4 regions of the uncultured Gilvimarinus sp. genome follow, and region 1 is predicted to be linked to each of the others. Evidence: predicted binding sites of a transcription regulator. Region 1 holds the regulator's gene; each other region holds the start of a gene.
What was found. Region 1 encodes sigma-54, which starts transcription at its own class of promoters, with help from an activator protein. Its sites were predicted from a motif close to TGGCACANNNNTTGCNNT; they were not measured.
Positions count from the first base shown of each region.

Region 2: AACY82_RS03245 (flagellar basal body-associated FliL family protein) is a predicted target of sigma-54. The motif match lies at 3,678-3,695, and genes of this name have one in related genera.
Region 3: flhA (flagellar biosynthesis protein FlhA) is a predicted target of sigma-54. The motif match lies at 1,807-1,824, and genes of this name have one in related genera.
Region 4: doeB2 (N(2)-acetyl-L-2,4-diaminobutanoate deacetylase DoeB2) is a predicted target of sigma-54. The motif match lies at 3,388-3,405, and genes of this name have one in related genera.

Region 1 is NZ_CAXAUC010000004.1:127,643-132,222, forward strand. It holds gene AACY82_RS08980 (RNA polymerase factor sigma-54) at 90-1,619, opposite strand; gene lptB (LPS export ABC transporter ATP-binding protein) at 1,763-2,488, opposite strand; gene lptA (lipopolysaccharide transport periplasmic protein LptA) at 2,490-3,038, opposite strand; gene lptC (LPS export ABC transporter periplasmic protein LptC) at 3,028-3,564, opposite strand; gene AACY82_RS09000 (HAD-IIIA family hydrolase) at 3,605-4,141, opposite strand; gene AACY82_RS09005 (KpsF/GutQ family sugar-phosphate isomerase) at 4,185-4,580, opposite strand, start outside.
Region 2 is NZ_CAXAUC010000001.1:750,121-754,700, reverse strand. It holds gene AACY82_RS03260 (fused response regulator/phosphatase) at 1-1,341, shown strand, start outside; gene AACY82_RS03255 (Hpt domain-containing protein) at 1,430-1,771, shown strand; gene AACY82_RS03250 (flagellar hook-length control protein FliK) at 1,990-3,510, shown strand; gene AACY82_RS03245 (flagellar basal body-associated FliL family protein) at 3,733-4,269, shown strand; gene fliM (flagellar motor switch protein FliM) at 4,282-4,580, shown strand, end outside.
Region 3 is NZ_CAXAUC010000001.1:742,567-747,146, reverse strand. It holds gene fliR (flagellar biosynthetic protein FliR) at 1-628, shown strand, start outside; gene flhB (flagellar biosynthesis protein FlhB) at 628-1,764, shown strand; gene flhA (flagellar biosynthesis protein FlhA) at 1,867-4,068, shown strand; gene flhF (flagellar biosynthesis protein FlhF) at 4,089-4,580, shown strand, end outside.
Region 4 is NZ_CAXAUC010000002.1:23,125-27,704, reverse strand. It holds gene doeA (ectoine hydrolase) at 1-768, opposite strand, end outside; gene AACY82_RS04695 (aspartate aminotransferase family protein) at 765-2,039, opposite strand; gene doeB2 (N(2)-acetyl-L-2,4-diaminobutanoate deacetylase DoeB2) at 2,103-3,269, opposite strand; gene AACY82_RS04685 (sulfite exporter TauE/SafE family protein) at 3,594-4,580, shown strand, end outside.

The DNA of each region.
Region 1 (4,580 bases):
TGCACCCTTGGTATTAGCGCATTGCCTCGAGCGATTGGCAGAACTTCAACATAGCAAGGATTAGAAGTTCTGTCACATGGGCCGGTGTCTTAACCCAGCCCTTTGCGCTCATTAGAAGGCGGAATATTCAACGACTCGCGATACTTGGCGATTGTACGCCGGGCAACGCGAATCCCTTGATCGGAAAGCATCTCGGTGATTTTGCTATCGCTCAGAGGTTTTTTCGGGTTCTCTGCCGCGACCAGCTTTTTAATAATAGCTCGGATTGCGGTCGACGAGCACTCGCCGCCAGAATCGGTGCTCACATGGCTAGAGAAAAAGTATTTTAACTCGAATATGCCTTGTGGCGTGTGCATGTACTTTTGGGTGGTGACCCGCGAGATAGTCGACTCATGCATCTCCACTAGCTCGGCAATATCGTGCAGCACCAGTGGCTTCATGGCCTCGGCGCCGTACTCTAAAAAACCACGTTGCTTTTCGACGATACAGGTGGCCACCTTTAGCAGAGTTTCGTTGCGACTTTGCAGGCTCTTTAAAAACCAGCGGGCCTCTTGCAGGTTGTCTTTTAAGAAGGTGTTGTCGCGGCTGGAGTCGGCGCGTTTGACCATAGAGGCGTAGCCGGAGTTGATCCGCAGCTTTGGCGCTATGTCTGGGTTGAGCTCAACTGTCCAGCGTCCTTCCTTCTTATCCACAAACACGTCGGGTACGACATACTCGGTTTCGCTGGTGCTGATGCCATCGCCGGGGTGTGGATTAAGGGTTTTAATCAACGCCACGGCTTGAGCTAACTCAGGTTCTTTGAGGCGGGTCTTGCGCATCAGTTGGCGGTAGTCGCGGCTACCGAGCAACGGCAAGTACTGGCGCACAATCAGTTGCGCCGCCTCTAAAAAAGGGGTGCTTTTGTCGTATTGGGCCAGCTGCACCAGTAAGCAGTCGACTAAGTCGATGCTGCAAGTGCCGCAAGGGTCAAACTGTTGTAAGCGGTGTTGTACCGCCTGCACCTCGTCGAGTTCTAGGTCGTCCCAATTGGCGGTTAAACCCTCAAAAATATCCTCGATACTGCTACTGAGAAGACCCGAGGGCTCGACGGAGTCAATGATCGCCAGGGCAATGATCTCATCGCGCTCGGACATGGGCGTGAGGTTGAGCTGCCACATTAGGTGGTCGTAGAGCGATTCGGTATTGCCGCGACGGCTTTCGAAGTCGTTATCGTCGCCCTCGTAGTTACTGGCGGGTAATGTTGACGACGAACTCTCGTAGACATCATCCCAGCTGGTATCAACGGGTAGGTCTTGCGGGATCGACTCGCTCCACTCGCTGTCAGCGGTGGGTTCGTCCGCCTCGGCGGTGGTTTGGGTGCTCGCTGGGTCTGCGGGGTTCAGCTCGTCCTGGCTGTTATCGCGGCGTTCATCTTTGCCGTCGGTGTCACTATCCTTTTGGTCGCTACCAGTGTTGTCGTCGAGGTTCTCCTCAACTTCGAGCATGGGGTTGGAGTCCAGCGCCTCTTGGATCTCTTGTTGCAGATCCAGCGTCGATAGCTGCAGGAGGCGGATGGCCTGTTGCAGCTGCGGCGTCATGGTGAGCTGTTGACCCAACTTTAGCTGTAGGGACTGCTTCATAATGTTAGCAATGGCACTCAGATTGTGTTGTTGTAACTGTGGAGTTTAGTCATCAACACCAAGCCAAGCAATAGTACTAAGCAATCTTTGTGCCTGAAAGTCAAAAAATAGAAATTGTCAAGTGGTGGTGCGGCTGCTCGGCTTTACAGCATAAAGTTGTCACCGAGGTAGACTTTGCGCACTTTCTGATTGGCCAGAACCTGCTCCGAGCTGCCCTCAGCGATGATATGGCCCTCGCTGACGATATAGGCTTTTTCGCAGATGCCAAGTGTTTCTCGGACATTGTGATCGGTAATCAAAATACCAATGCCGCGATCCTTAAGGTGACGCACAATGTGCTGAATGTCGCTGACCGAGATAGGGTCAACCCCGGCGAAGGGCTCATCTAGTAGAATAAAGGCCGGGTCCGTTGCCAGGGCGCGGGCGATTTCGACCCGGCGGCGCTCGCCACCCGAGAGCGACATGCCGAGGTTGTCGCGAATGTGGGTGATGTGAAACTCCTGCAGTAGCTGCTCGAGCTGCTCTAGGCGCTGTGGTTTTTTGAGATCGCGTCGAGTCTCTAAGATGGCGAGGATGTTGTCCGCCACCGACAGCTTGCGAAACACCGAGGCCTCTTGCGGCAGGTAACCAATGCCCGCCCGGGCCCGGCCGTGGATCGGTAGGTGTGTCAGGTCTAGCTCGTCTAGGGTGACGCGGCCGTTGTCGGCTTTGACCAGCCCCGCGATCATGTAAAAGCAGGTGGTTTTACCCGCGCCGTTAGGCCCGAGTAAGCCGACAATTTCACCGCTGCTAACAGACATCGACACGTCAGCGACGACTTGGCGGCGTTTGTAGCTTTTAGCGAGGTTGTGTGCAGTAAGAGTGGCCATATTATTTTTCGGTCGCTCCGGCAGGAATCACCATTTTGATACGCTCGTTCGAGTTGTCATCGCTCTGGGCGTTGATGAGTTCGCGGGCCAAGTCATAGTGAATGCTGTGGCCTTGCATAATCGCGCCGTCTTGTTCGATTTTAGCGCTGTTGCTGAGCGTTACCGTGCGCTTGTCGTGGTCGTAGCTGATCTCGTGAGCCTCGGCAAACACTTTGCCTTTGTCGGCTTGGGGTTGCTGTTCAAAGTGTGCCGGGGAGCCAGATGCCTCGATTTTGGCGACTGAATTGTCACTTTTAAAGTGAACCACGATACGCTCGGCATCGATGATCAACGAGCCTTGTTGGAGGCGCGCTGAGCCGGTGTAGGTGACTAGCCCATTTTTTTGATCAAACAGTTGTTTGTCGGCCTGTAGCTGAAAGTCTTGCTCGCGGTCGTCGGGTAAGGCGTGAGCTGTTGTGGCAATCATTGCCATTGCGGCGGCTAAAGCCAGCGCCGGGACTCGCGGAAATAAGCCCGTCTTTAAATAGCGCTTAATATCATTAAGGGGCATAAGTGGCTTTTACCTCGGATAGCAGTTCAATACGTCCGTTGTCGAGCTCGGCATTGAGGCCAACAGCGCGAGTGGTGCCGCGCTCGCTACGCATGGTAACAGGTTTGTCGGTATGCGCGTATTGCTGGTCAGTGTCGATGGTTAGATCATCGGTGGTTAAGGTCACCCAGCCGTATTGGCCTTTTTCGTTCCATACCTGCACATTGTCGCGCAGGGTGATGGCGTTGCTGACACTGGTGCCTTGCTTGGCTGAAAGTTGCCATGGCTCAGTACTCGATTGGCGATAAAGCGTGACGTGGGGGTGATCCACTTCGCTGCGGTTAATGGTGCCATTGCTAAACGAGGTAACAGAGCGGGCAACCATTTTGTGTTTGAGGCTGCCGTTGTTGCTATAGGTGCGATCGACAATGCCCGTCATATACGATTGCGGGAATTGCTTTTGCGCCTTGGCGCTCTCGTCACTTAACAGCATGTCACGGGGCGAGTATTGCAGTGCGCCATAAATCAGCGCGCTGCATATCGACATAAGCAGTATCCAAGATTTGGGTTGCCGGGGCCGCACAGGCTTAGTCCTCAGTTGCGATAAATGGCGCCAGCATGGCGGTGTAGCTGCCTTGCGCCTGCATAATTAAATCACAGGCGTCGCGCACGGCACCGTCGCCCCCGCGGTTATGGCTAATCCAGTGGGCGCGCTCGGTAACCGCGCTGTGGCCGTTGGGAACCGACAGCGCCAGGCCCACCCGGGTCATGATGGTTAAGTCGGGCCAGTCGTCTCCCATGTGGGCAATTTCATCAAGTTCGATATTCATGTCTTCGATCATTTCACCCAGTGCCTGCCATTTGTCTTCGCGGCCCTGAATTAATAATGTAATGCCTAAGTCCCGAGCACGACGGGCCACCAGTGCACTGGTGCGGCCGGTGATGATACCCACCTTGACGCCGGATTTTTGCAATAATTTGAGGCCTTGTCCATCGAGTGTATTAAAGGCTTTTAGTTCATTGCCGGCGTTATCAAAATACAGTTTGCAGTCGGTGAGCACGCCGTCGACATCCAGTAATAGTAATTTAATGCGGCGTGCGCGGGTTAGGGTTTCTTCGGTCATAAGTTAATGGCTGTATTGGAGAGTGTGTAAGGTCGCGGTGCGATTAAATAACGCCAGCGCGCAAAAGATCGTGCATATGGACAACGCCGGTAGGGACTCGGTTGTCGCCCGTGATCACCAAGGCGGTAATTTTTCGGGTTTCCATAAGGTTAAGCGCCTCGGCGGCGAGCGTGTCGGGTGCGACGGTGGTCGGGCTGTGATTCATAATCTCGTGCATTTGCGCCGAGTGTATGTCCACGCCGCGATCAATACTGCGGCGCAAATCACCATCGGTAAAGATGCCGGCAAGCTCGCCACTGTCTTCAGCTACCGTGGTCATGCCAAAGCCTTTCGTGGTCATCTCCAGTAGCGCTCGGGCTAGGGTGTCGTGCTTTGCAACGACCGGCAGTTCATCTTTACTGTGCATGACGTCGCTGACTCGTAGCAACAGCTTGCGCCC
Region 2 (4,580 bases), on a different contig from region 1:
CGGTCGTTTTTTCGCATGCGCACGATGCAGCGCACGATGCTGGAGCAGCGCGACCAAATTGCTCAACACAACGAACATTTTTTGCAAGAGCAAACCGTCGCCAAGCAGGTGTTTGATAATATTACCAGCGGTGGCCATGTTGACGCCGAACATTTGCGTTACTACCTGTCACCGCTGGCGGTGTTTAATGGCGATGTCATGGTGGCATCGACTACGCCGGCGGGCAACTTAATGGTTTTACTGGGCGATTTTACCGGCCACGGGCTACCCGCGGCTATTGGCGCTATGCCCCTTGCCACAACGTTTTACGGCATGGTGGACAAAGGCTTCGCCATGTCCGATATTCTCGCGGAAATTAACGGCAAATTAAAAAGCATCTTGCCCGTCGGACTTTTCTGTTGTGCGGCGATGGTTGAAATGAACTTTCGTAAAAACACGGTGCGCATATGGAACGGCGGTTTACCCGCCGCCTACGTGTATCGCAAAGATGGTAGGGTTGAGCAAATTAAATCGACCCACTTGCCCCTTGGCGTTTTAAATAATAAAAAGTTTAAGGCGGACCCCGCACTAATCACCATGGCGCACGGTGAGCGCTTGTATCTGTGGTCTGATGGTATTCACGAGGCGCGCGATGCAGAGGGCGAAATGTTCGGCGAGGAGCGTCTGCTGGCGGCCTTTGCGAAAAACCAAAAGCCGCCGGCTTTGTTTGATGAACTGCTTCAAAATGTAAAAACGTTTGTCGGGCACGGCCAAAAGAGCGACGATTTATCGTTAATCGAGCTGTTAATGGCGCCGCTTAGTTCGGCCTATGTTACCCCCGGTGCCGAGCAGGCGACGTCTCAATCCCAGTTGGCAGAGTGGAGTTTGGTGTTTGAGGTAAAACCTTCAAGTTTTGCCATATTTGACCCATTGCCGTTGCTGCTTAGCGTGTTGCTTGAGGTTCCCGGGTTGCGCAACCACAGCGGTACTTTGTACACGATTATCTCCGAGTTATACACCAATGCATTAGAGCATGGCGTGCTGGGCTTGGATTCGTCCATCAAGGACGATCCGGAGGGGTTCGAGCGCTATTATCAGTTGCGCCGCGAGCGCACTCAGGCGATCAAAGAGGGCTACGTTAAAATTACATTGGCGCACAAAACTCATACCGAGGGCGGCTCGCTCGCCATTACCGTTGCCGATAGCGGACGAGGGTTTGTGCCCAATGAGCGCACCGAACAAACCGGGAACGAATACAGCGGGCGCGGTCTAAAACTGGTCGAATCGCTATGCGACGCATTAGAGGTTCGCGGCGCGGGCAACGTCGTCGCGGCGACTTATTGTTGGCATACCGACGATTAACGCCTCGCAGTGAGATCCGCATCACTTGATGCCCCGAGGTAAAAGGTTTACAAGTGATACTCAAAATAAGCCCGATTAGGGAGAGACTATGAGCGACAGGCAATTAATCGATCACGATACCTTATCGACATTGCAGGAGGTTATGGAAGACGATTTTGCTCGACTTATCGAGACCTACCTTAATGACTCTGAAGATCGCCTGAGTGCTATGCAAAAAGCACTGGCCAGTGGGGATGGCGAAGCCTTGCGCCGCGCCGCTCACAGTTTTAAAGGTAGCTGCAGCAATATCGGTGCGGCTACTTTGGTGGCGCAGTGCCAGCATATTGAGTCAGCTGCGGCCAACAATCGGTTAACGGGCCTTGAAACGGCGCTGGTATCGCTACAGGGCGAGTTTAGCCAGGTGCGTCATCAGCTCGTGGTGTATCAATAAACGCTCGGTGGCGCCTTGTCTGGCTCGCATATACGCGAGGCACAAGGTGTTGAGTCATCATGAACCTAGGCCCACGTTTCCTTCCCAGCTTACCTACCTGAACCTCTGATTTAACCTTATTGTTCGGTTTGGCACTTTGCTTGCTATTACCATCCTGTATCCCAAAAAATTGTTTGCAAGCGGCAAATGCTTGCCGCCCATGGCCTACAGGAGCACTCATGGCAACGAATGAACCGACTCTTCTTAGCATGTTGTTGCGGCCGCAGGGCGCGGTGCAGAGCAGCCAATCTCGGGCTGATGCCAGCCGCGATGCGCAGCTGTTTAGCGAGTCGCTTGATACCGCCTACCGGGACCAGCGCACCAGCCGATCGGATGTGAGCGAACGCTCTAGTAATCGGTCAGCGGCACAATCAGATTCGCAGTTTCGAGACGACCAGCGCAGTCAGCGGCTGGCCGGTAACAATGATCGGCAAACCGCGCATCTTGATGAGCGAGCCCAAGCCCGGGAGCGCGCCGCTGATTTAGCACAGTCACGCAGTTCCAGCGCTGAATCGCAAGATCGCTTAAGTGCACGCCAGCGAGAAGCGCTGGATCGGTTAGAGCCCGAGCAGCGCGAGGCGGTCGAGGCACTGCCGCCGGCAAAGCAGGCGCAGGTGCTGGATGAGTTGGCCGATAGCGCTGAAAACGGGCTGAGTGATGACTCCTTGAGCGCTATTCTTAACGGGCTTGACCCGCAGTTGCGCGAGCAGCTGCTGGCGTTGATGCAATCGTTAACCGATCAAGCGGCCGCCGGCGCGCAGACGGAGACGCTGTTGACGCAAGTTGAGCAGGCCAGCGAGGCGGGGCAGATTCCCCCTGAGCTTGCCGCCTGGCTCAGCGATCAGCTCAAAGCCGGAGCAAAAACCGCCGGTCAGGGGGTTGAGTCTGTGTCCGCTCGTCTAGATGCCATGCAAACGAGTTTGAAGCAGGCGTTGGCGAGTGTGAGTACCGCACCGGCTGCACCGGGCGCCAGTATCGCTAAAGAGGGCAGCGCAGCGCTGGGACTAATGGAGCAGTCGACGACACAGCAGGCGGCCAATGGGCAACCTGTTTTTGCCAAAGAGATGCTCACAAGCTTGGATGGTCAGCGTGAGCAGGGGGCCTTGCTCGAGACCGCTAAGCTGCACAATTTGCTGGCGGGGCGCGGGGAGTCTGTTGATCGCCCCACCGCAGGCAGTATTACCGCATTAACGGAATCTTTGGGTCTTGCCAACCGCACTGTCGCCACGCCAGCCGCTCCTAAAATGGCTGCGCAAGTACTGCCTGGTTTTAACCAAAGTGGTTGGGGCGATGCCGTGGGGCAAAAAGTGCTCTGGATGGCCAAGCAAAATATTACCAGTGCCGATATGCGCCTTGACCCGCCCGATTTAGGCACCATTCACGTGCGGGTGTCGATTCAAAATGATCAGGCTCATGTGAGCTTTACCAGCGCCCAGCCAGTGGTGCGGGAGGCGCTTGATCAACATTCGGCGCGTCTGCGCGAGATGTTAACCGAGCAGGGAATGACCAGTGTGGATGTTGATGTATCGGATCAACGCTCGTTTGCCGAATCTGATCCTCGCGCCGGTGGCGACGAGGGAGCGCGTCACTCCAGCGGATGGTCGGCAGGTGGCAGTGAAGGCGACGCTGAAGATGAGCTAGGCGCGGCCGCTAATCTCACCCAACTTGGCACGGTATCGCTGATCGATCATTACGCTTGATAAGCGATCAGCGGCGGTGGGCGGCGGGTTCGCTGCCCACCGTGCCGCTTTTATTACTGCACACCAGTATCCCTCTGTATAAACTACTCCTTTCGTTTATCTCCTTTTGCGCGCTAGTGTTTTTGTCTTGTGCCAATCCTTTGTGGCGCTTGCTATGCTATCTTGCATGGCACGGCTATTGCTCGTAGCCTTACAGAACAATGTGGATGACGGATATTTGACATGGCAGAAGACGAGCCCGAAAACTCGGGGGAAGACGCGGAGCAGGGTGAACAAAGCCCCCCCGCAAAAAATAAGAAAAAGTGGATTATTTTGGCACTGGCGCTACTGGTGTTAGTGGCGATTTCAGTGGCGGCCACGTTATGGGTGCTATCAGATTCAGACGAACTGCCCGAAGGTGAATCCGATGCTGAGCCGGTCGCCGAAGAGCCCGCTCGTGAGGCCGCGATTTACTTTCCATTAAAACCAGAATTTATTACCAGCTTTGAGGTGCGCGGCCGGCAGCGTTATATGCAGGTCGAAATGAACTTAATGTTTCGCGATAACAGCGCGGTCAGCGATATAGAGTTACATATGCCCGCGATTCGCAATGCTTTAGTTATTTTACTGCGCGGACAGGTATATCCCGAGTTACAGACGCCAGAGGGCAAAGAATTACTGCGTCAGCAAGCATTAAACACTGTGCGTGACGTGCTGGAAGAAGAAACCGGAAAACCCGTGATTGAACAGGTGTTGTTTACCAATTTAGTGTTGCAATAGAGGCGACCCCAAGTGCAAGACTTACTGACACAAGACGAAATTGATGCCTTACTCCATGGCGTCGATGAAGGCGACATAGAGACTGATGGGGACTTAGAGCCCGGTGCGGTCCGCTCATACGATTTAACCAGTCAGGATCGTATAGTTCGCGGGCGCATGCCAACCCTTGAGATGATCAACGAGCGCTTTGCCCGTTACACCCGTATCAGCATGTTCAATATGTTGCGGCGCACCGCGGATGTTTCGGTCGGGGGCATCCAAATACAAAAATTTGGCGAGTACGTACACACGCTGTACGTTCCCACCAGCCT
Region 3 (4,580 bases), on a different contig from region 1:
GACGGCGCTGGTAAGCCCATTATTGGCACCGGCGCCGACAATAGAGCTGCTGGGTATGCCGGCGATGCTGCGAGTATTACAAGAGGTGTTAATAGGGCTGGCGCTGGGGTTTAGTTTTCAGGTGGTCATGCATATCTTCGTGCTCTCGGGGCAGTTAGTCGCCATGAAAATGGGGCTGGGCTTCGCGTCAATGAATGACCCTAGCAACGGGATTTCAGTTACGGTGCTGTCGCAGTTCTATTTATTGCTCTCTACGGTATTGTTTTTGATTTTTAACGGTCATTTGCTGGTGATTGATTTAATTGTGCGCAGCTTTGACAGCATTCCTATTGGTACGGGTATCGGATACGGTGAGTTTGCCATGATTGCCGGTATGGGGTCGTGGTTGTTTAACGCGGCCTTGGTGTTTGTTTTGCCGCTGTTTACCGCGTTGCTGGTGATCAATATGGCGTTTGGCATTATGAACCGCTCAGCACCGCAAATTAACGTGTTTACCGTAGGGTTTCCGATTGCGCTGATTTTTGGCTTGATTTTTATGTGGCTAAGCTTGGTGGCTTTTATCCCTTACTTTCGCAATGTTTTTGACGCAGCGGCGATTTTTGCCGAGCACCTGTTGAGGCTTCGCTGATGGCAGAAGGTGGCGACGACAGCAGTCAGGAAAAAACGGAAGAGGCAACCCCCCGAAAACTTGAGAAAGCCCGGGAGGACGGCCAAATACCGCGCTCGCGTGATTTAACGACGACGTTTATTCTGCTGGCCGGAACCATTGGCCTTTATAGTTTTAGTGAGTCCATTTCTGGCAGCATGATGGGCTTGTCGAAAAATAATTTTAGCCTCAGTCGGGTCGAGGTGTTTGATACGGAGGCAATGTTTGCCCATTTAGTCAGCTCCTTTGCCGAAGGCTTGTTCTCGCTTATCCCTCTGTTTATTTTACTTTTGATTGCCTCGGTGGTTGGGCCTATCGCGTTAGGTGGCTGGCTGCTGAGCGCCAAAGCTATGGCGCCCAAATTTAACCGCATGAATCCAGGCGCTGGTCTTAAACGAATGTTCTCTTTTAAGGCTCTGGTCGAATTGGCGAAATCGCTGGGCAAGGTGGCCACCGTTATGGCGGCGGCCATTTTGGCGTTAAAGCTGTGGCAGCAGGATATTTTACAGCTCGCGGGCGAAGAAACTCAGTCTGCGGTGGTGGAATCGTTAAAAATCAGTGGGATTACCACAATTTTGATGGCAGCGGTAACGATATTAATTGCGTTGGTTGATGTGCCGTTTCAGATTATGGACCACAGTAAAAAGCTAAAGATGTCTAAACAGGAAATAAAGGACGAGCACAAAGATAGCGAGGGTAAACCCGAGGTAAAAGGCCGAATCAGGCAGCTGCAGCGCGAGATGGCGCAACGTAGAATGATGGCCCAAGTACCTGATGCCGATGTGGTGATTACCAACCCGACCCACTATGCCGTTGCGCTAAAATACGACCCCGAGAAAATGGCAACCCCGGTTATGTTAGCCAAAGGCGGTGATCAAATAGCGCTAAAAATACGTGAAATTGCCAAGGCCAACGGCGTGGAGATTATCGAGTCGCCGGTGTTGGCGCGCTCTATTTTTCACACCACCGATATCGATGAGGCAATCCCCACTGGGCTGTACGTGGCGGTTGCCCAGGTATTAGCCTATGTTTTTGGCTTGCGCAATTACCGCCGGGGGCAAGGCGAGCGGCCGCCGTATCCACGGGTCAATGTGCCGCGAGACTTGCGCTACGATTAAACTCGGTTGCTTTTACTAATTATTCTACCTCTTCCGTAAAACAGGTACGCTTCTTGCGATACCCCTGGTGTTATTCACTTGGGGCGTCAAAAAACCGTACATATGGCCATATCACTCGGACAGTTTAATAAAGAGAACGGCAAAAACGCGTTGCTGCAACTGCAGGGAATGGGCCAAGGCAATATTGGCATTCCGGTGTTGTTGATCATGCTGTTGGGCATGATGATTCTGCCAGTGCCGGCGTTTATGCTGGATGCCTTCTTTTCCTTTAATATCGCTCTGTCCATCGTTGTTCTGTTGGTTGGTATTTACGCCATGCGGCCGCTGGATTTTGCCGCGTTCCCCACTATCTTATTGGTCGCCACCTTGATGCGCTTGGCTCTCAATGTTGCCTCTACTCGCGTCGTCTTGCTCAATGGGCACGAGGGTGGCGATGCCGCTGGTAAAGTTATTCAAGCCTTTGGTGAGGTGGTCATTGGCGGTAATTACGCGGTAGGTTTGGTGGTGTTTTTGATCTTAATGATCATTAACTTTGTCGTGGTGACCAAAGGTGCTGGCCGTATTTCTGAGGTAAGCGCCCGATTTACGTTGGATGCCATGCCGGGTAAGCAAATGGCGATTGACGCCGACTTGAATGCTGGCCTGATTGATCAGGAAGAGGCGCGCCGGCGTCGGGAAGATGTCGCCAGTGAGGCAGACTTTTACGGCGCAATGGATGGTGCCAGTAAGTTTGTGCGCGGCGATGCTATCGCGGGTATTTTGATTCTGGCGATTAACATTATCGGCGGTATCGGTATCGGCATGGTGCAGCATAGCCTTGAGTTTTCCGATGCGCTGGAAAAATACGTACTGTTAACCATCGGTGACGGCTTGGTTGCGCAAATCCCCTCGCTGTTGTTGTCGACTGCGACGGCTATCTTGGTAACCCGGGTCAATAGTGCGCAGGATATGCGCACGCAAGTGCTGACCCAAATGTTTGACTCTCCCAAAGCCTTGCTGATCGCAGCTGGGATTTTGTTCATTATGGGGGCGATTCCCGGCATGCCTCATGTCGCCTTTTTAGGGCTCGCTATTATCTGTGGCGCGCTGGCGTACTTTATTCACTGGCGCAAAGGTCAGCCTGAAGCGCTGGATGATGATTATATCCCCAAAAATCAAAATCGCCGCGCAACCAGTGCGCCAACTTCGGGTGGCCAAGCTCAAATCGCCGAGCCCGCCACGGCCTTGCCGCCAGGCGAGCAAGCGGTGGAGCTTAACTGGGACGATGTGCAACCGGTGGATATTATCGGCCTAGAGGTAGGCTATCGCTTGATTCCCATGGTCGATAAAAGTCAAGGCGGGGCGCTGCTGGGGCGTATTAAAGGGGTACGCAAAAAACTGTCGCAAGATATGGGCTTTTTAGTTCCCACGGTTCATATCCGTGACAACTTGGAGCTGGTGCCCAATGGTTATCGTCTGACCTTGATGGGCGTAACGGCGGCGGAGGCCGAGGTGCATCCGGATCGCGAACTGGCCATTAACCCCGGTCAAGTGTTTGGCGAGCTGGAGGGCATTAAAACGCAGGACCCAGCTTTTGGGTTGGATGCGGTGTGGATCGCCAGCTCGCAAAAAGAGCAAGCGCAAACTCTGGGTTATACAGTGGTGGACGCGAGCACCGTGGTCGCAACGCACCTGAATCAAATATTGCAGCAGCATGTGCACGAGCTGCTGGGGCATGAAGACGTACAAAAGTTGCTGGATATGCTGGCTAAGTCATCGCCCAAATTAGTCGAAGAGTTGGTGCCCAATACCTTAAGCCTGAACACCCTGCTTAAGGTGCTGCAAAACTTACTGCGCGAGAAAGTTGCCATTCGCGATCTGCGCTCAATCGCCGAAGCTTTGGCGGCGCATCCCAATAAGAGTCAAGATCCCGCCGCTTTAACCGCTGCGGCGCGTGCCGCGCTGGGTCGCCAAATTGTCCAAAACATCGTAGGGACGGCGCCTAGCGTGCCGGTTATCACCTTAAGCCCCGAGCTGGAACAGTTATTGCTGAATACCGTAGTACAAGCTCAAAAAGCTGGCGCTGATGACGGCGCGTATGTAGAGCCCGCACTGGCGGAAAAACTACAGCGCTCGTTACTGGAGGCGTCACAGAAGCAAGAAGCGGCCGGTAAGCCGGCGGTGCTATTAGTCGCAGCTCCTCTGCGTCCGATGCTCTCGCGCTTTTGTCGCCACAGCTTGCCAGACATGCCGGTACTGGCTTACACAGAAATACCGGATAACAAACAAATTACGATCGAAGCGTCAGTTACGGCTGATCGCTAAGTGCGGGAAGAGGGTAAAACATGCAGGTAAAACGTTTTGTTGCGACAGATATGCGGCGCGCCCTTGAGTTGGTGCGTCAAGAGCTGGGCTCAGACGCTGTTATTTTATCGAGCCGTCGGGTGCGCGAAGGGGTCGAGATCTTAACCAGCGCCGCGAACACCCCCGTTACCAACGCGGCGCCTGCGGTCTCTGCGGCGGCGCCAGCAGCGGCAACCGAGGCCGCCGTGTTCGCAGGCGTCGGCGGCAACAAGTCAGCTCTGAGTGCCCGCGAGATTCACGACGAAATCGCGCTTGCCAGCCGCCAGCGAATGGCCCGACAACAGGCGGAGGCATCGGCTGACGAATTCTTGGGGAGTAATCAAGTGGTCAACGCCGGTATTGCCCGGCGAAACGCGGCCCAGACAGAGCCGCAAAATGCGGCACCGGCGCGAGTACAAACCGCAGCCGAGCGCTACGGCTTGCTTGACGACGTTGCCCCCAGCAGCACTAACACCAGCAAAAATAGTGATGAG
Region 4 (4,580 bases), on a different contig from region 1:
CATCACCACGGTACGCATCATGGCGGTGTGATAACGGCGATAACAGCCACCAACCTCTAAAAACACATGCTCGCCAGGTTGCACAACGCGTCCCTCCCACGTGGCGTGCCCGATCATCGAACGCGGGCCGGAGGTAACGTAGGGCATAACGGCGGGCGGCTCGCCACCGGCGCGAAACATCCCGGAGCTAATAGCCGCGCCGATTTCGTTCTCGGTAGCGCCCGCTTCACAGGCGGCAATGCCCGCTTGCATGCCAGCTTCTGTGGCCGTTGCCGCACGTCGCATTAAATCAATCTCGACGGGCGACTTACAAATGCGCCCTTGCTCGACAATACCAAAGCAGTCCAATAACTTACCGTCGGTTAAGGTAGTGTGGACAAAATCTTGCTGGTACGCCGGAAAGAAATAGCTATTGCGCTCGTAGCCGATACGTTTATTCGCCAAACCAAACGAGCGCAGTGCATCCACCAGCATTTGAATGGCGTCCCCCGTATCTGGGTAGGGTCGCGTGCGTTCGACCCAAGTACGGGCGATAATATTGGACTCTTCCATCGCCCGGGTAATCATAAAAGGCTCATCTTCTAGCGGCACCACCAACGCCTGAAAAAATGAATACCCAGTCGTTTGATAATCCGTAAGGTACATAATATTTTCAGGATCGGTTATCACCACCGCGTCTAAATGCCGCTGCTGAATACGTGTGCGCAGCTCGCTCAAGCGACGCTCGTACTCCTCAAACGGAAACGTCATATCATCCCGTTGTCTCATGCTGCCACCTCCATCACCTTTTTAGTGTGGGTCACTAACGTTTCCAAACCTTGCTGTAAATCAGCGTCGGGGATGGTAAGCGGTGGAATTAATTTAACGACGCGCCCACCAGAGCCGCAGGCAGACACGAGTAAACCATCGGCAAAGCACGCGGCAACAATCGCTTTGGCACGTTCACCGTTACCGACGTCTACGCCATAAATCATCCCGGTACCGCGTATTTGCACATCGTCAAAGGTGCTCTCAAGCGGTGCGATAGCTTCATGCATGACTTTGCCTTTGGCAAGAACCGTTTGCATAAAACTGTCGTCTTCAAAGTAACTGAGCGCTTCGGCGCCTGCCACAAAACTCAGGCCCTGGCCGCGGAAGGTACCGGTGTGCTCACCGGGCTTCCAGTGTTTATCCACCTCGGGTTTGACTAAGTTCATCGCCATAGGCGTACCCCACCCACCAAGGCCTTTGGCAAGGCACACCACATCTGGATCTAGGTCTAAGGTATCAAAACTAAAATAGCTGCCGGTGCGTCCACAACCGGCCTGAATGTCATCGATAATAAAGAGCGAGCCTACCTCTTTAGCGAGCGCTTGCAGATCTTGCAGCCATTTTTTATCGGCAACATTAACGCCGCCCTCGGCCTGAATGGTCTCGACCATAAAAGCCGCCGGGGGCAAAATACCGCTTGAACCATCGCGGTACAACGCGCGCAGTTCATCGATCACATCTTTGCCGTTGCTTAGCGGGTTGTCGGCGGTGTGTTTGTCAGCACCAAATGGGTAATGCGACACATGGTTCAGCGGGACACCGGCAGCGCCGCGAAAAGCTTGGTTTGCAGTACAGGCAAGTGCCCCCAACGTCATCCCGTGAAAGCCGTGGGTAAAGGCGACAATGTCGGTGCGCCCGGTGGCACGGCGTGCAATTTTAAGCGCGGCCTCAACCGAGTTAGTGCCGGTGGGCCCCATAAATTGCATTTTATGGGGCATACCGCGCGGCTCTAAAATCGTTTTGGTAAAACGCTCCATAAAACGGCGCTTGGCAGTGCTGTGCATGTCCAGACTGTGCGTCACTCCGTCGGCGTTAATGTAATCAATGACTGCTTTTTTCATACGCTCGTTGTTGTGGCCAAAATTTAGTACCCCAGCACCGGCAAAAAAATCGATGTATTCATTGCCTTGGTCATCCGTCTGTCGCGCATTACTCGCTGTGTCAAACACAACGGGGTAAACGCGGCAATAGCCTCTTATTTCGGATTCGCGCTGTTCAAATATGCTCATACTCGTCTCCTTAAAAGTGCCTTGGCACAACACGTCGGCTGGTGCCAACGATCAAAATAAAATTTACGGTAGCGGCGCGCCCACAAGTTGGGCGTATAACCGCACCACAGGTTCAAGCAAGCGGTCATTAAAATCGTAGTGTGAACTGTGACAGGGATCGGCGTGGCCAATTCCGTCATCGGCGCCGATTAACGCAAAAGCGCCCGGGACTTCTTGCAGGTAATAACTAAAGTCTTCGGAGGCCATAATGGGAAGGCGGGTGGGGGTATCGAGCGCATCATCACCATACAGCGCCCGCCAGCTGTCGCGTACCGCAGCCGCTGGCTCTGGGTGGTTAATGGTTGGGTTATAGCGCGGCATAATCTCTACCTCGCACTCAACCCCATAACTCGCTGCCGTTTGTTGTGCAATGTCAGTAATCAGCTGATTGACTGCATCGCGAGCCGCAGTATCGGATACACGGATACTGCCACCAATCACGGCTTGCTCGGGAATCACTGTCGCGGCCGCGCGCGCGTCAATCGAGGTGACGCTGACCACACAGGTTTGCTGCGGCGCCAAACGGCGGCTCACCACTTGTTGTAAAGCTAAAGTAATAGCACTGGCCGCCAACACCGGGTCGCGGCAAAGCTCTGGCTGACTGGCGTGCCCACCTTTGCCGTGCACCGTAATTTGGAAGGTGCCGTTGCCACACATAACGATCCCGTCTGGGCACACCAGCTTGCCAAACCCGATGGCTGGCCAGTTGTGCCAGCCGTAAATACAGTCGACGCCATCCAACGCGCCATCGTCAATCATTTTTCGGGCGCCGTGGCCGCCCTCTTCGGCGGGCTGGAACAGCAAGGTAACCGGACCGGGCAGTTGCGCTTCAACGTGCTTGAGCCACGCGGCAGTGGCCATAAGTGCCGCAGTATGACCATCGTGTCCGCACGCGTGCATGCAACCGGGCACTTGGGATTGCCACTCGACCGCCGACTGCTCGTGAATCGGCAAGGCGTCGATATCTCCCCGCAACGCCACTGAGCGCACGCCTGCGCCCTTAGCCCCGGAGTTTAGCCAAGCTACTGTTCCGGTGCCCGCGCAAGCACGCCAGCGGATGTCGAGACGATCGAGCTCGGCACGAATGCGCTGTGCCGTGTTGTGCTCTTGCCAGCCAAGTTCGGGCTGAGCGTGTAACTCATGGCGTAATTGCTGTGCAAATGCCAGAGTCTGGTGCCAATAGGTCGACATACCTCTCCTTTCAGATCGGCCCGATTTCAGGCAACCGAGCAATAAGAGCGCACGAATAAGTGCACCGTTAAAACGCGCAGGCGAGCCATAACCTCACGCTTTCTCTCATACTAGTTGCTAGGCAAGGGTTGTTCCAATCACACACGCACGCCACTGGCCGCCTCATGCCGCCAATCACAGTACAACCTACATTACTCGCCAGGCAATGTGTAAATATGACAAGCGGCCTATCAATACCCCCAGATGCCTAAGCCCTAAAGATAACGTATCATAGCGCCCACTGTAGACCGTCCTCTTGAACCTACCTGGAGCACTAAGCAAGCTATGTCAATCCAACCTAAACCACGCCCCCACTTATGGGTATGGTTGCTCTGGCTAGTCATTTTTTATGGTGTGTGGCTGTTTTTGATTCAAGCGGAGGGTGCTTGGGCGGCTGCCAAAGATCATTGGCCCATTGCGCTGGCGATGGCCATAGGTAGCTACGCGGCAGGCTCTACCCCCATGGGTGGCGGTACCGTAGGGTTTCCGGTGCTGGTGCTACTATTTGATCTACCCGCAAGCTTGGGGCGCGACTTCAGCTTTGCCGTACAGTCCATCGGCATGGTCAGTGCCAGCATCTTTATTTTCGCTCGCCGCCAACCGCTCGCCTGGCCAATATTAAAAGGCGCAATGCTCGGCGCCTTAATCGGCACACCGATCGGCATTGTTTTTATTGCCCCGCTTGTCGCCGACCTTTGGATCAAAATTATCTTTGCCGTTCTCTGGGGCAGCTTTGGCCTATTGCACCTATACCGCATCGATGAAATTGCCGGTCACAGCGGCATGACCGACTTTAACGAGCGCTGGGATATTCGCTTAGGCTTAATGCTGGGCATATTATCCAGTGCGCTGGCCGTGGCCGTTACCGGCGTCGGTATCGATATGGTCATTTACGCCGCACTAGTGCTGTTGTGCCGCGCCGATTTAAAGATCGCCATCCCAACCTCGGTGGTCATTATGGCCATGAACTCTATTTACGGAGTGGTAATAAAAAGTGCACTGGGAAGCTGGCAAGAGGGCGTGTACGAAAACTGGCTTGCTGCCGCTCCAGTAGTGGCACTGGGAGCCCCTCTGGGAGTCTTTATCGTTGGACTGATTGGCCGAAAGCCTACACTGCTAGTCGTTGCCGCCTTGTGCGTTGGACAGTTTATCTGGACTTGCTTTTCGGAGTATCAAGCACTTGGCGGGCTGGGTGTTCTCGGCGCAGTCGCCGCTGTAGCGATTTGTTTGCTCGGCTTTGAAAAACTGCGGGCTTGGGGCGCAGTGTTGGTG